One region of the Geobacter psychrophilus genome, then DNA from elsewhere that is predicted to be linked to it. Evidence: riboswitches for the same ligand, from Rfam matches in the RefSeq annotation. Region 1 holds a riboswitch; the other holds the start of a gene.
What was found. A riboswitch is a leader RNA that binds a small molecule or an ion and turns the genes downstream of it on or off. The one in region 1 is predicted to bind thiamine pyrophosphate.
Positions count from the first base shown of each region.

Region 2: another riboswitch for thiamine pyrophosphate. It lies ahead of thiD (bifunctional hydroxymethylpyrimidine kinase/phosphomethylpyrimidine kinase); the one in region 1 lies ahead of thiS (sulfur carrier protein ThiS).

Region 1 is NZ_JBXDTU010000004.1:1,368,411-1,376,083, reverse strand. Features, by position in the region: gene ACOCF6_RS08770 (OmpA family protein) at 1-545, opposite strand, end outside; gene ACOCF6_RS08765 (flagellar motor protein) at 552-1,301, opposite strand; gene ACOCF6_RS08760 (flagellar FlbD family protein) at 1,305-1,628, opposite strand; gene ACOCF6_RS08755 (AAA family ATPase) at 1,725-2,816, opposite strand; gene ACOCF6_RS08750 (PilZ domain-containing protein) at 2,849-3,181, opposite strand; TPP riboswitch at 3,435-3,535, shown strand; gene thiS (sulfur carrier protein ThiS) at 3,588-3,836, shown strand; gene ACOCF6_RS08740 (thiazole synthase) at 3,842-4,624, shown strand; gene thiE (thiamine phosphate synthase) at 4,617-5,252, shown strand; gene mnmL (tRNA modification radical SAM protein MnmL/YtqA) at 5,236-6,180, shown strand; gene ACOCF6_RS08725 (diguanylate cyclase) at 6,196-6,909, opposite strand; gene gltX (glutamate--tRNA ligase) at 7,176-7,673, shown strand, end outside.
Region 2 is NZ_JBXDTU010000004.1:444,382-452,054, reverse strand. Features, by position in the region: gene purH (bifunctional phosphoribosylaminoimidazolecarboxamide formyltransferase/IMP cyclohydrolase) at 1-917, opposite strand, end outside; gene ACOCF6_RS04225 (ASKHA domain-containing protein) at 966-2,213, opposite strand; gene selD (selenide, water dikinase SelD) at 2,219-3,247, opposite strand; gene alr (alanine racemase) at 3,280-4,413, opposite strand; TPP riboswitch at 4,584-4,688, shown strand; gene thiD (bifunctional hydroxymethylpyrimidine kinase/phosphomethylpyrimidine kinase) at 4,771-6,246, shown strand; gene thiC (phosphomethylpyrimidine synthase ThiC) at 6,298-7,584, shown strand.

The sequences.
Region 1 (7,673 bases):
GTGTGGCCCTCAACCCGCAGCGGGTTGTTATACTGGGTCATAACCTCGGAGATGGTGTTTATCAGTTCATAGGCCTCGGGTTTGATCTGTGACTGGCCGGAATCGAAAAAACCGGCCTCCTTGAGGCTGACGATCAGTCCGCGTCTGGTGATGTTCAGTGATACCTTGTTCTGGGCGCCCTGCTTCACCAGGTAGGCTTCAATGGAGGACTTGATCTGGCGGAAGTCTTTTTCTTCGGCCCGTGTTCTGGCTTGGCCTCGCCCGGTTCTGCCGGCCGGTGTGATCGAGAGCTCGGGCTTGAGGGAAGGCATGATGCTGATCGGCTTGGACGGTATTACGTTCATTTTCGGAGCTGTGGCACCTATGCTTGCCAAGCCGAACGAGGATTGCAGCGAGGCTATGACCTCATCGGTCTTTTTCTTGTCAGTCTGCCCCATGGCATAAAGCACTACGAACACGGCGAACAGCAGGGTGATGAAGTCGGCGTAGGAGACGAGCCAGCGCTCATGGTTTGGAGCTTTTTCCGGTACTTTTTTGAGTGCCATGGCCGCTTAGTGATCACCACCCACGAATGCCTTGAGTTTCTGTTCAATGAAGTGGGGGTTCTCCCCGTTCTGGATTGCGATCAATCCTTCCAGGATCATTATTCGCCTCAAAATCTCTTCTTTCATGCGGATCTTCAGTTTGCTGCTGATTGGAATGCAAATGATATTTGCGACCATCAGACCATATATTGTGGCAACGAATGCCACGGCAATACCGCCGCCCAACTTGGATGAGTCGGAGAGATTTCCCATGACGTGGATGAGACCCAGAACAGCGCCGATGATACCGATAGTGGGTGCGAATCCCCCTGCCGATTCATAAAATTCGACGCTATGCTTGGTGTGATCCTCGTAGGCCATGATGTCTGCTTCCAGTGTCTCACGCAGTTTCTGCGGGTCAATGCCGTCAACGACCAGAGAAATGCCCTTCTTGACAAAAGGGTCCCGTACCGCCTGAGCCTCCTGTTCCAGAGATATCAATCCGTTACGGCGGGCTTTGGTCGCGTAGTTGATGATGTCTTTGACCACGCCATCCAGGTCGACTTTGTTGGGAAGGAAGGCGATTTTAACGTCTTTGAATGCCTGTATAATCGCCGGAAGCGGGAAACTGATAAAGGTGGCGCCGAAGGTGCCGCCGAGCACGATCATTGCCGCTGTCGGCTGGATCAGCGCCTTCAGGTGAACGCCTTCCAGGGCCGCGCCGCCGAAAACCGCTCCGAATCCCATGACCAACCCGATGATAGTTGCTAAATCCATACGTTATAGTTCCCTGCTAAGGAGTGGGCTGCGTTCATGTACCGAGCAGTTTTCCGGGCAGACTATATCCCGATTAAGTGTACTGCTGCGAAACTGGCTTGTTTTCTGCCGCTCAAGATATTTTTTCCGGCCATACACACCGGACCTGCGGATAATTTTGGTTCTGTATGCCACAATCCTGCTGATAATTGTGCTGGCTCGTTCTTTGACGATAAAGTGGTGTCCGTTGAAGAGTGCAATGACCGTGTCGGGCGTCTCTTCGATGCTGACGATGTGGTCGGGGTTGATGTGCATCTCCTGTTTGTCCATGCGGGTTAACAAAATCATTTGACCGCCGATTTTATGAAGATTTCTCTATAAATAGTAAAAAGGTTGTAAGGTCAAGAACTTTTACGTTGTTGGACCGTTGGGACACCGCTGGCATCACAGCATGGCATCAATGGCATCAAAGTCGATATACTGTTCGGCCATCGAGTTAACCAGCTCGATCTTTTCAGCATCATCCGGCCCGATTTTGGATACATGCTCCCGCAGGAGTGAAAAAACGACCGAAGAGGTTTCCTCTATCCGGATATAGGGGATTCTGCTGTCCTCCAGAATCTGCTGGGTGATGTTGGACATGGGGGCATGACCGCTGATGATCAGACCGGTCAGGCGTTTTTTGAAATCGGGTATATGGTGCAGTGATGATGCCGTTACGATCAGTTCGTCACGTGAACTGGTTACGATCAGGAGTGTTGAGTCTCCCAGGTGATCGATGACACGCTGGGAGGAGGATGCGCCCAATTGGATGGTGTGGCAGATTCGGCTGCGCTCGGAGGGAGCACCCATCAACGGCAGTTCCAGCAATTCTGCTACATGCTGCAGCGTGGGATCAGCCAGAATCGGTGAAAAATCGAAGGCGCTGGTTACCGTAATGCCCTTGCCCGAAAAGGCCTTGCGGAGATAGGCCAGTGAGCGCTCGCGCTTTTCCGGGACGAGCTTGTTGGCCATGATACAGCGGACATCAGCGTTGGTTTCTTTATAAAGGGCGAGATTGAGTTCGACTGCATCAATGACGCTGCCGATGCCGCCGCCAGTGACCATAAGTACCGGGGCATTAGTCAGGGAGGCGATGGCGGCATTATTCATCCCGACAACCGAACCGACACCGCCATGACCGGCGCCCTCGATAATCAGGAAATCGTTCTTACTTTCAAGCTGTTCAATAGCCTTGAGGATGCCATTGCGCGCATAATCCGGGGGGAGTTCTCCGTCCAGAAACCTGCGGGTCAGGCCGGGGGTAAGGGTCACGGGGGACATGAGGTGTGCGTCATCATCCAGGTGGTACACCCCTGCTATCATGGCAGCGTCCATATCCATGGTCAGGCCCCGGTACTCTATGCATTTGGGTCCGATCGGTTTGATAAAGCCGACCCGATTATATTTTTTTCGGGCCAGGTGCATCAGCGATAAGCTGATCGTGGTTTTGCCGCAGTGCTGTCCGGTTGCACCGATGAATATCTTTTTGCACATGGGTTCACAATCCTGAAACAGTGAGTGCCTGTCTAGGCAGGTTGATTCTCAAAGTAGTTATTAAAATGATCCTCTCCGTTTTGGAAGCGGAGAAAGCGCACACCCATCCCGCTTTTCTTGACAAGATGAAACATGTTTTGCGGTACTTTTTTGGCCCACATGACACGTGCGACCAGCGCCACCTTTTTGTCAGCAAGCTCGAATTCGACGATAATCTTGGTGTTGGGAGGGCAGACGTTTGGGGTTTTGATAAACATGCCGGTCATGGATATATCTTCGGTAAATGCGACTCTGGCCGCCTCATCAATGCCAAAACGCACGGAAAAACGCTTTTTGAGTCGTGTGATCTCACGATTGTCCGCCATTGAACTCTCCATCGTCGTAATTAGATTCGCATCCGTTTTTTAATGCCAGAAATATACCACAATTTGTAATTAGTGGTAGAAATTTTGGGAAAGTTTTTTTAGTTCGTTGCAAATATCGTTCTGTATCTTGATACAGGCAAAATATCACATCGTTAACGCACGTATCCTGTTTATCAGGGCTATGTACTGCGAGGTTTGCTGATTGCGGCCTGTAAATTGGATTGACAGGCTGAAGCCAATCATCTAATTTAGGAAAAATCGCTGGGGGAGTTTCGACTGAGAGCGGCACATTGGCCGCGACCCTTAGTACCTGATCCGGGTAATGCCGGCGGAGGGAAGCGCAACCGACCAACACTCACAAGCCGCTTTCGCGGCTTTTTCTTTTTTTCGGGTAATGGAGGCTGACATGCAGGTGATGGTAAATGGTGAGTCCGCTGATATCAAGGACGGCTGCACGGTCGCAGAGCTGCTCGATCATCTGCAGATTGCCCGCGAGCGGGTCGCTGTGGAGGTCGGACTGGAGATTATACCGAAGGTGCAGTATGACTCGCACACCCTGGCGGAAGGCGATAGAGTCGAGATTGTCCACTTTGTGGGCGGCGGCCAAGGTTGTGTGCAACAACGTGCCCCTTTCAACTATCTAACAGAGGAGTAACTTCCATGAATACACAGCGTGATACCTTGATTATTGCCGGCCGCGAGTTCAACTCGCGCTTGATGGTGGGTACCGGCAAGTATGCCAGTTTTCAGCAGATGGTCCAGGCGCTGGAAGTTTCGGGGGCCGAAATCATCACCGTGGCGGTACGGCGGGTCAACATCAGCGATCGCAATCAGGAGTCGCTGCTGGATCATATCGATCTGAAAAAATACACCCTGCTGCCCAATACCGCAGGCTGCTACACAGCCGATGATGCCGTGCGTACCTGTCGCCTGGCGCGTGAAGCCGGATTGTCGGATTTTGTCAAGCTGGAGGTGTTGGGTGATGAGAAGACCCTTTTTCCGGACAACGAGGAACTGCTCAAGGCTGCCAAGATCCTGGTTGCTGAGGGCTTTACCGTTCTGCCTTACTGCAGTGACGATGTAACCGTCTGCCGCAAGCTGGAGGATCTGGGCTGTGCCGCGGTCATGCCGTTGGGGGCGCCCATCGGCAGCGGTCTCGGTATCCGTAACCCTTACAACATCAAGATCATACTGGAGAACATCAAGGTGCCGGTTATCGTGGATGCCGGGGTCGGTTGTGCTTCGGATGCAGCCATTGCCATGGAACTGGGTTGTGATGGTGTCCTGATGAACACTGCTATTGCCGGTGCTCAGGACCCGATCGCCATGGCCGAGGCGATGAATCTGGCTGTACGTGCCGGCCGCCTATCCTATAAAGCCGGCCGCATCGCGCGCAAGCTGTACGCGAATGCCTCCAGTCCGATTGAGGGTCTGCTTGGTTGATTTCAGTCTGTACCTGATAACCGATAGAACGCAGACGGCAGGGAGGGGACTCCCTGCCGTTGTCACTGATGCATTGCGCGCCGGGCTGCAGGCGGTTCAGCTGCGCGAAAAGGATCTTGGCAGCTGTCAATTATTTGAATCAGCACGTGAACTGCGGAATATCACCCGGGAATATGGCGCTAAGCTGCTGATCAACGACCGTATTGACATCGCCCTGGCGGTCGGGGCCGATGGGGTACATCTGGGCCGGGCCGGTCTGCCCGTGACAGTTGCCCGACGTATGCTGGGCAGTGACCGGCTGATCGGATATTCTGCCCATAGCGTGGAAGAAGCACGCCAGGCCGAACAGGACGGCGCCGACTTTGTTTCCTTCGGACCGATTTTTGCGACCCCCTCCAAAGCTGCCTACGGTGAGCCGCTTGGCCTGACACGGTTGGCCGAAGCTGCCTCGGCTTTGACTATTCCGGTTTTTGCTCTGGGCGGTGTCAAAATGTCGTCAGCTACTGAAGTTCTGTCAGCCGGTGCTCGCGGCATTGCCCTGATCTCGGCCATTATCTCCGCTCAGGATCCCGCTGCAGAAACCGAAGCATTTCTTCGCCTGATCGCTTGTCATGAAAAACTTTCCTGAAATATTACACAAAGAGTTGCGCATCCACTCCTACGGGCACTACCTGCGTCGCCGTTTCGGCTGCCGGGTCAGCAAAGTCAACGTGGATGCCGGTTTTACCTGCCCCAATCGCGACGGCAGCAAAGGGACCGGCGGCTGTATCTATTGCAACAATGTATCTTTTTCGCCCAAAGACACCCAGCCGATGGTCCCACTGGAAGATCAGCTGGCCCATGGCATGGAGTACCATCGTCGCCGGCTCGGCTCCGAAAAATTTATCGTGTATTTCCAGAAATACACCAACACCTATGCCTCGGTCGATGTGCTGGCTGATCTTTTCAGGCGGGCCCTCGAATATCCCGATGTGGTCGGTATTTCGGTCGGGACCCGGCCGGACGCGCTTTCCGCCGAAGCTCTGGAGCTTTTGACGGAGATTGCCAGGACGCGTTATGTGTGTCTGGAGCTGGGTCTGCAGTCCATGGATGATGCCATTCTGTCGCGGATTAATCGGGGACATACCTTGGAAGAGTTTGTGGCGACGGTCCAGCGGGCGGCGGGTCATGGATTTGACATCTGTGCCCATCTGATTTACGGGTTCCCCGGTGAGTCAGCCGGAGATTTCTTGAAAACCGTAGATCTGATAGCATCACTGCCGATTGATTCGATCAAGCTGCATCAACTGCATGCTGTGGAAGGGACTGAATTGGCGGAGATGTACCGGCGTGGCGAATTTATACCGCTTACCCTGCAGAATTACGTCGCCACTGCGGCCGATTTCCTGGAACAGCTGCCGGCGAGGATCACGGTACAGCGGTTGTATGGTTCTGCGCCATTGGCTATCAGCGTTGCTCCGCGCTGGGGCCTCAAGAATAATCAGATGTGGTATGCGGTTATCAATGAATTGCAGAAGCGCGGCACCTGGCAGGGCTGCCGGGCAGCGCGCAGCTGATCGGGCAGGACGTCCCTATTTCGCGATGATGTAGCGGTTCCTGCCGCCCTGTTTTGCCAGGGTCAGGGCCTGGTTCGCCCTGGAGATGCATTCCTGGACGGATTGGGACGGATCATGTTCGCAGATCCCGATACTGACGGTAAGTCGTATGCCCGGTTTGTTGGCCTTGAACTCCGACATGGAGGTCGATTCAAGCACCTTGTTCGCCACTGCAAGAGATGCTTCGGCGCCTGTTTCCGGAAGGAGCAGCAAAAACTCTTCTCCGCCCCAGCGGGCACAGATGTCTTCGTTACGCACGCACCCTCTGAGGACGCGTGAGACCTCTACCAGCACATCATCACCGGCATTGTAGCCATAGGTGTCGTTAACCTGTCTGAAATGGTCGATATTGATCAAAATGATTGTAAACGGGTGCTGGTGGCGCTGTGAACGGGTGGCTTCCCGATCGATCTTCTCCATGATATCGCGGCGGTTGGCCAGCCCGGTCATGCCGTCGATCCTGCTGGCCAGATCAAGCGAACGCACCATGTTGACCAGTTCGGTCTTAAGCTGCTCATTTTCTGCTGTCAGTTTTTCTACACGGCGCTCAAGCAGTTGAGAGTGTTCATGAAGCTGGGTGAGTTCAGAAAGAAGGGTGGTGTCTGCAAAGCGCCTGTCGGCGATGATCTGTTCGAAGCGAGCCATGTCACTGCTGCCTGAGAAATCCTTGACCTTATGTGCGGTCTTCATGTCCCCTCCCTCTTGCGCTGCGATAACAATTGAAATGATTGGATGCAATTAGAGTCGAATAACAGTTCGTGACAATGTGTGAACAGAAATCGCGATATTTTAGCACAGTATTACGGTACATTGTCAAAGACTAAAGAATGTGTACGCAGAAGAAAGTGCTTTTTTGGAATAATCTGCAATGCTATAGTACCGCACCCGAAGTCTCAGCGCATGACATGGCCCTGGCACACATAAACGTATGTAATTACCTACAGAAGGAGTTTTGCATGTCCCCAATCCGCGTTCGCTTCGCCCCCAGCCCTACCGGTTACCTGCACGTGGGCGGTGCCCGTACCGCCCTCTTCAACTGGCTTCTGGCCCGCAAGCTCGGCGGGACGTTTATCCTGCGCATCGAGGATACGGACGTGGAACGCTCTACCAAAGAATCGGTGGATGCCATTCTGCATGGGATGGAGTGGCTTGGCCTGGACTGGGATGAGGGCCCGTTCTACCAGTCCGACAGCTTTGATCTGTACAAGGAGCATGTCCAGAAGATGCTGGATGCGGGCAAGGCCTACAAGTGCTACTGCTCCGCCGAGGAGCTGGGTGCAAAGCGCGATCTGGCCATGAAGGAGGGGCGCAAGCCCAAGTACGACGGTACCTGCCGCGATCGCGCCGATCAGCCCGATGCCCCTTTTGTTGTCCGCTTCCGTGCGCCGCAGGGGGGCGAGGTGGCCTTCGACGACCTGATCAAGGGTCGCATTGCTTTCCCGGCCGAAGAACTG
Region 2 (7,673 bases), 920 kb from region 1:
GAGACCGGGTCGCATTCGCGCGCCTTGAGGTAGGCGCTCAGGGGGGAATCGGCCAGGGCCACGCCGCAGGGATTGGTGTGCTTGATGATGACCGCTGCCGACTGCTCGAATTCCTTGACGGTCTCTATGGCTGCATCCAGATCGATGATGTTGTTAAAGGAGAGCTCCTTGCCCTGCAGTTGGACCGCGGTCGAAACACAGGGCTCGGCAACGTTCTTTTCTACGTAGAAGGCTGCCGATTGCTGGGGATTTTCGCCGTAGCGCAGGTCCTGAGCCTTTTTTACCTGAATCGTGAAGGTGGCGGGGTAGTCGGCAACGCCGTCGCCCAGACGGGCCCCCAGGTAATTGGAGATGGCACCGTCATAAGCGGCGGTATGCTGGAATACCTTGACCGCCAGACCGAAATTGGTCTGGGCGGAAACCGAACCGCCGGTGGCTTTCATCTCATCAAGCACCGTGGCGTAGTCTGCCGAATCCACCAGTACGGTGACATCGGGATAGTTCTTGGCAGCCGAGCGCAGCATGGTCGGTCCGCCGATATCGATATTTTCGATGGCGTCCTCGAGGTGACAGCCCTCCTTGGCAACGGTGGACTCAAAGGGGTACAGGTTGACGATGACCATATCGATGTTTTCAATACCGTGTTCCTTCATCTTGGCGACATGTTCCGGATTGGACCGCATGCCCAGCAGGCCGCCATGCACCTTGGGGTGCAGTGTCTTTACCCGGCCGTCGAGCATCTCGGGGAAGCCGGTGAATTCTGAGACATCCTTGACAATCAGACCGGCATCCCGCAGCAGTTTTGCGGTGCCGCCGGTGGAGAGGATCTCTACGCCGTAGCCGGCCAGTTCTTTAGAAAATTCAACAACTCCGCTCTTGTCAGAAACGCTGATCAGCGCCCTGGTGATTTTTGCCATTGTTCTTGCTCCTTGTCGCGTATGTAGGTAGAAGGTTTATGGATGTTGTCAGTGGGGGAAGTCTATATGCCGCATGAAGAGTTCTTCGAAGAGCGGCGTGCCGGAAAGAGGTACGACTCTGAAACGGCCGGCAGTCGCCTCTACTGCGGCAAAATTATCGCCGACGGCCAGGGCCTTTTCCGCCCCGTACAGAGCACCTTCTGGCGTGAAATGCGTAATGTGTACCATGCTTTTATCAAAAATTCCAATTGATTTAAGCCATTCTGGCCGCAAAACCGCACCGAAAGAACCGGTCAGAACCACATGTTTCAAGGCCTGGAGCTGTATACGCGCTTTGTCTGCTAGCACCTCCATGCCGGCCCGGATGGCGCTTTTGGCCAGCTGGATCTGTCGAATGTCAGTCTGACTGAGGTAGATCAGCGTGCGGGAATCGCGGTGCAGTACGAATGCATTTTCACTGTTAAGGACAATGACCCGGTTAGCCAGGTTCGAGGTGATTTCCCTGCTGTCCTTCAGGCGTCCTCCGGCTTCGATGATTTCGTGTTCCAGCAGTGTCGTCACGGTTTCAATGGCTGCCGAGCCGCAGATGCCGGCCGGAGTAACTGTGCCGATCACCTGCAGCCTTAGCCGCTCATCCTGAATCTCCACAGAACTGATTGCCCCCGGTAGAGCCGCCATCCCGCAGGACAGGTTGCCCCCCTCGAAGGCCGGGCCGGCTGCGGCGGAGGTGGACCAGAGTGTATTGCCCGATAGGAGCGCCATCTCGCCGTTGGTGCCCATATCCAGGTAAAGGACAGGTTCAGCGGGCCGGAGGCCGGGATCCAGTTGGCCGAAGAGAAAGGCAACGGTATCGCCTCCCACAAAACCGCCCGGCATGGGAAACAGATAGACTGGAGCAGAGACTTCCCATCCCAGTTCTGCGGCAGTCAGGTGTGTGCCTTCGGTGTGGCAGGGGCGGTAGGGAGGGTACGCCAGTGAGCGGACCGGGAGCTCCAGCAGAATATGCTGCATGGCCGGGTTGCCGGCAATGGCGATCTGGCGGACCTTCTGCCAGGGGATTGCGGTTGATTCACACAACTCGCCAGCCAAGTGCCACAGTTCGGCGCGAATCAGGTGAGACATTTCGTGCAATGCCTCTTCGGAGTGGACCGCTGCATCCAGGCGCGAGACAACGTCGGTGCCGAAGCTGCGCTGGGGGTTCATGCTGCCGGTCATGGCCAGGCGCTGTCCACTGCTGAGATCAATCAGGGAGGCAGCCAGGGTGGTGGTGCCGAGGTCGATGGCGAGTGCGTACATGGTCATCACGTTACGTGGATGTGGTGAGTTGAAAATGGCACGACAGAGCCGATCCTGCAGGCGTAGATGCCTCGTTCGGCCGCAGAGGCCATGAAACAATCTGCATTCTCAGGCGCCAGGGCGATCAGCAGGCCGCCGGAGGTCTGGGGGTCGAACAGTGGCAGCAGGGCGTTATCTGCCAGGCGGCTGCCGGTTATGAACGGCAGGTAGTGATCCCGGTTGCGGTAGCAGCCGGCCGGCAGCATGCCATCGTTGGCCAGATCCGAAACGCCACCCATGAGCTGTATGTCATTGACCTGCAGTCTGATCGTAACTCCGGCGCCGCGGGCCATCTCACAGCTGTGGCCGATCAGGCCGAAGCCGGTTACATCGGTGGCGGCACTGGCTTGGCACTCGGCCATCAGCTCCGCGGCAGTGCGATTGAGGGTTGTCATCCAGCGCACCGCTTCGGAGGTAATCTCGGCAGAGGCCATCTCTCCCTTGATGGCGGTTGAGAGAATGCCGGTGCCCAGCGGTTTGGTCAGTATCAGATGGTCTCCCGGTCGGGCGGTTGAATTGCGGATGATGCGATCGGGATGGATTAATCCGGTTAATGCCAGGCCGTATTTTAATTCATCATCCTCCACCGTATGGCCACCCACCAGGCAGACCCCCGCTTCCTTCAGGACGCTCTGTCCACCGGCCAGGATTTCCCGCAGGACCTCACCCGGCAGTGCGCAGGCCGGGAAAAAGACCAGGTTCATGGCGGTTACCGGACGGGCACCCATTGCATACACATCGGAGATGGCATTGGCGGCGGCAATCCGTCCGAAGGTATAGGGATCATCGACCAGGGGGGTGATGACGTCGGCTGTCTCCACCAGGGCGCACTCCGGCGAAATCCTGTAGACCCCGGCATCATCAGCTGTTTCCGGTCCTACAAGCAGGTTTGCATCGCGATCTTCCCAAAGCCCGTCCAGGGCTTTCGCCAGGCCCGCCGGGCCCAGTTTCGCGGCTCAACCGGCCGCTTTTACCAGCTGTGTCAATTTGATCATGGCTCTCTCGTGGTGATGTGGAGGGGGGTGACTTACTTCAGGTACACGCGCGGCACCCGCTTGCTGATGCCGCAAAAGATTTCGTAAGGGATGGTGCCGGCAGCTGCTGCCAGTTCTTCGGCATGGATGCAGTCACCTGACGTGTCGCTGCCGATCAGGGTGACTTCATCCCCGACAGCGACAGCTGTTACAGCGGTAACGTCCAGCATGATCCAGTCCATGCAGACCGTGCCGGTTACCTGTGCCCGCTGCCCCCTGACGAGCACGACCCCCTTGTTGGTCAGCGCCCGGCAATATCCATCGGCATAGCCGACCGGGACACTGGCGATCAGGGTCCGGTTGATGGCGGTGAAGCGGCGGGCGTAGCTGATAGTGGTGCCGGGTTCAACCCATTTGAGCATGGCGATGCGGCTTTTCAGGCGCATGACCGGGTGCAGGTCGAGCTTGCCCTGAAAGTCGGCCGAAGGGATAGCGCCATACAGGGCGATGCCGGGGCGGACCAGGTTGCAGCCGGGGATGTTCCGCAACAGGGCGCCGGCGCTGTTGGCGATGTGGATGTAGCGGGGAGCAAATCCGGCCTTGCGGGTTTCAGCGATGACCCATTCAAAGCGCTCGGCCTGCAGCCGGGTGAAGTGCCGTCCCTGCTCATCGAGCTCATCGGCGCTGGCAAAATGGGAGATGATCCCTTCCAGTGCAATGTTGGGCAGCTTTCTGAGCTCCTGCATGAAGGCCGGAACATCGGTATACTGGATGCCCAGACGCCCCATGCCGGTGTCGATTTTGAGGTGCACCTGGGCCTTGCGGAATAGTTTCCCGGCCGCCAGATTCAGGGCCTGAGCCTGCTCCAGGGTGAAGATGACCGTGGACAGGTTGTAGCCGATACATTTGCGCTCCTGGCCGGGATAGACACCTCCCAGCAGCAGAACAGGTTTGTCGATGCCGCTTTTGCGCAGCTGGATGCCCTCGGCCAGAAATGCGACACCAAAGGCGTTTACTCCCATAAGCTCCAGTTCCCGACTGATATCCATAAAGCCATGTCCATAGGCATCGGCCTTGACCACTGCCAGGATCTCCGTTCCGCGGGGGATAGACGAGCGGATCACTTTGAAATTGTGGTGAAGAGCCTTCAGGTCAATCTCGGCAAATGTGGGGCGGCTGTCGTACAAAGCGGGTATGCTCCTGTATCAAAGTGTGTGCAGAGGTGGATGGATACGCTGTGGAAATACATTTTTTAGCATGTCTCTGGACCACTGTAAAGCGAAAGGGCGCCGTTTGAACCGCGTCAGGTTTCATTGACATTGACAGTAGGGGCAAATTCCAGTACGCTACAGACCATGTAAGGCCCTGGGGGAGTTCGTCAGAACTGAGATGATTCAGCGGAATCAGACCCTTTGAACCTGATCCGGTTTGCACCGGCGTAGGAAAGCGGCTCGCGGGATTGTATTGATAGGTATCCAGCCGCCTGATGTTTTTGTCAGTGCGGCTGTTTTTATTACGAAACGGATTCTGGAGTACATCTGGAAATGAACGAAAGTACCAGCAGACCATTCAGACTTGTCGTTAACAAGTCAACACCCCAGCCGTCGCCGATCGCCGGGGTGTACCTGATTACCGACCAGGGTGATAACCTGGTGGACAGGGTCCGGACGGCGCTGCGCGGAGGTGTTACGACTCTGCAGTATCGGGCCAAAGGCAAGGGGCATGATGTCCGCCGGGAAGAGGGCGAAGAGCTGAAACTGCTCTGCCGTAGTTTCGGTGTTGCCTTCATCGTCAACGATGATGTGCGGCTGGCTGTCGAACTGGATGCGGATGGCGTGCATCTGGGGCAGGACGACGGCAGTGTCAAGGGCGCCCGGGAACTGCTCGGAGCGGGCCGGATTATTGGCAAGTCGACCCATAACCTGGAAGAGGCGTTACAGGCCGAACAGGATGGAGCGGACTATATCGGATTCGGTGCCATGTACCCGACCGACAGCAAGAATGTCTCCCATATTGCCGGTACAGCCGGTCTGGCCGAAATTCGTGATCGCATCAAGATTCCGGTGGTTGCCATTGGCGGCATTACGACCAGTAACGCCTGCAGGGTCATCGACGCCGGCGCCGACGCCCTGGCGGTTATCTCTTCAGTCCTGTCCAGTCCTCATCCGGATATAGCCGCGTTGGAACTGAAGCTGCTGTTTAACCGCAACCGTCCTTTCCCGCGTGGTTCGGTGTTGACGATTGCCGGCAGTGATTCGGGCGGCGGAGCCGGAATCCAGGCCGATATCAAGACAATTACCCTGCTGGGCAGCTATGCCGCCAGTGTCATTACTGCCCTGACAGCCCAGAACACCCGTGGTGTCTCTTCGATCCATGGTTTGCCTCCATCGTTTGTCATTGATCAGCTGGATACAGTCCTGTCCGATATTCCGGTGGATGTGATCAAGACCGGTATGCTGCATACCCCGGCCATTATTTCGGCGCTGGCGGAAAATCTGTCCGAACGGAAGGTCCTGATACCGCTGGTGATCGATCCGGTTATGATAGCCAAGGGTGGGGCAACGCTGATGGACCGCGATGCAATCCATATCTTCACCCGGCAGCTTCTGCCCCAGGCCTATCTGTTGACCCCCAATGTTCCCGAAGCAGAACGACTGCTGGGGAGTTCGATCCGTACGGAAGCCGAAATGGAGGCGGCCGCCCGCGAGCTGCAGGGGATGGGTGCCGCCAATGTGCTCATCAAGGGGGGGCATTTGACCGGCCAGAATTCCATCGATGTCCTGTTTGACGGCAGCGAATGCCACTATTTCTCGGCCGAACGGCTGTTTACCAGTAACACCCACGGTACCGGCTGCACCTACGCCTCGGCCATTGCCGCATTTCTGGCCCAGGGTGAGCCGCTCCGGGCTGCCGTGGAAAAATCCAAGGAGTACATCACGACCGCCATCAGGCTGGCCCGTCCGCTTGGAAAAGGGCATAGTCCGGTGAATCACTACCTGGCTGCCCGGGAAAAATTATAAACCGTTGGACTTCGGATACATGTAATCTACCTGACTACGAGGATCACACACATGACACAGTTGGAATATGCCCGCAGAGGTCTCATAACCGAGCAGATGCAACTTGCAGCTCTCGCCGAGGGGGTCTCCCCGGAGTTTATCCGCGATGGGCTGGCTGCGGGTAACATCGTTATCTGTCACAACATCAAGCACTTAAACGGCATACCGCTCCCGGTCGGGACCGGGTTGCGCACCAAGATCAATGCCAATATCGGTTCCTCCTCCGACGACACGGACATGCAGAAGGAACTGGAAAAGGCCCGCGTTGCAGTAAAATACGGGGCGGATGCCATCATGGACCTTTCCACCGGCGGTCCGGTGGATGAGATCAGGAGGGCCATCATCGCCGAAACCAGCGCCTGCATCGGCAGCGTACCGCTCTACCAGGCAGCCCTGGATGCGGTGCGGGTCAAGAAGAAGGCCATCGTTGATATGACCGTGGACGATATCTTTGCCGGGATTGTCAAGCATGCCGAGGACGGAGTGGATTTCATCACGGTCCATTGCGGTGTGACCCGTTCCACGGTGGAGCGGATGAAGAACGAGGGTCGCCTGATGGACGTTGTCTCCCGCGGCGGGGCCTTTACCATCGAGTGGATGCGCTACAACAATCAGGAAAACCCGCTCTTCGAGCACTTTGACAAATTGCTGGAGATTACCAAAGAATATGACATGACCCTGTCGCTGGGGGACGGTTTCCGCCCCGGCTGCCTGGCCGATGCCACGGACCGCGCCCAGATCCATGAACTGATCATACTGGGTGAATTGACCCAGCGGGCACAGGATGCCGGGGTGCAGGTCATGATCGAAGGACCGGGACATGTGCCGCTTCACCAGATCCAGACCAACATCCAGCTGCAGAAGCGGCTCTGCCACGGTGCCCCGTTCTATGTCCTGGGCCCGCTGGTGACCGACATCGCTCCCGGCTATGATCATATCACCTGTGCCATTGGCGGAGCCATCGCCGCCGCCGCCGGGGCCGATTTCCTCTGTTACGTCACCCCCAGCGAACACCTGCGTCTGCCCGATGTACAGGATGTGCGCGACGGCGTGATCGCCTCACGCATCGCCGCCCATGCCGGTGATATCGCCAAGGGTGTCAAGGGCGCCATGGACAAGGATATTGCCATGGCGAAATGCCGCAAGAAACTTGACTGGGAAGGGCAGTACGCTCTGTCGCTGGACCCGGAAAAGGCCCGCTCGGTGCGCGACAGTTCGCCGCTCTCCGATCACGGCGCCTGCACCATGTGTGGTGAATTTTGTGCCTATAAGGTCATGGATGATGCCATGGCGCGCTGACGGTTTTTGATGCTGTTTTCAGCAGAGGCGCCATAGAAATACTACATGTGATTGTATTCATTGAGATAATTTATTTTGACACGGCGATC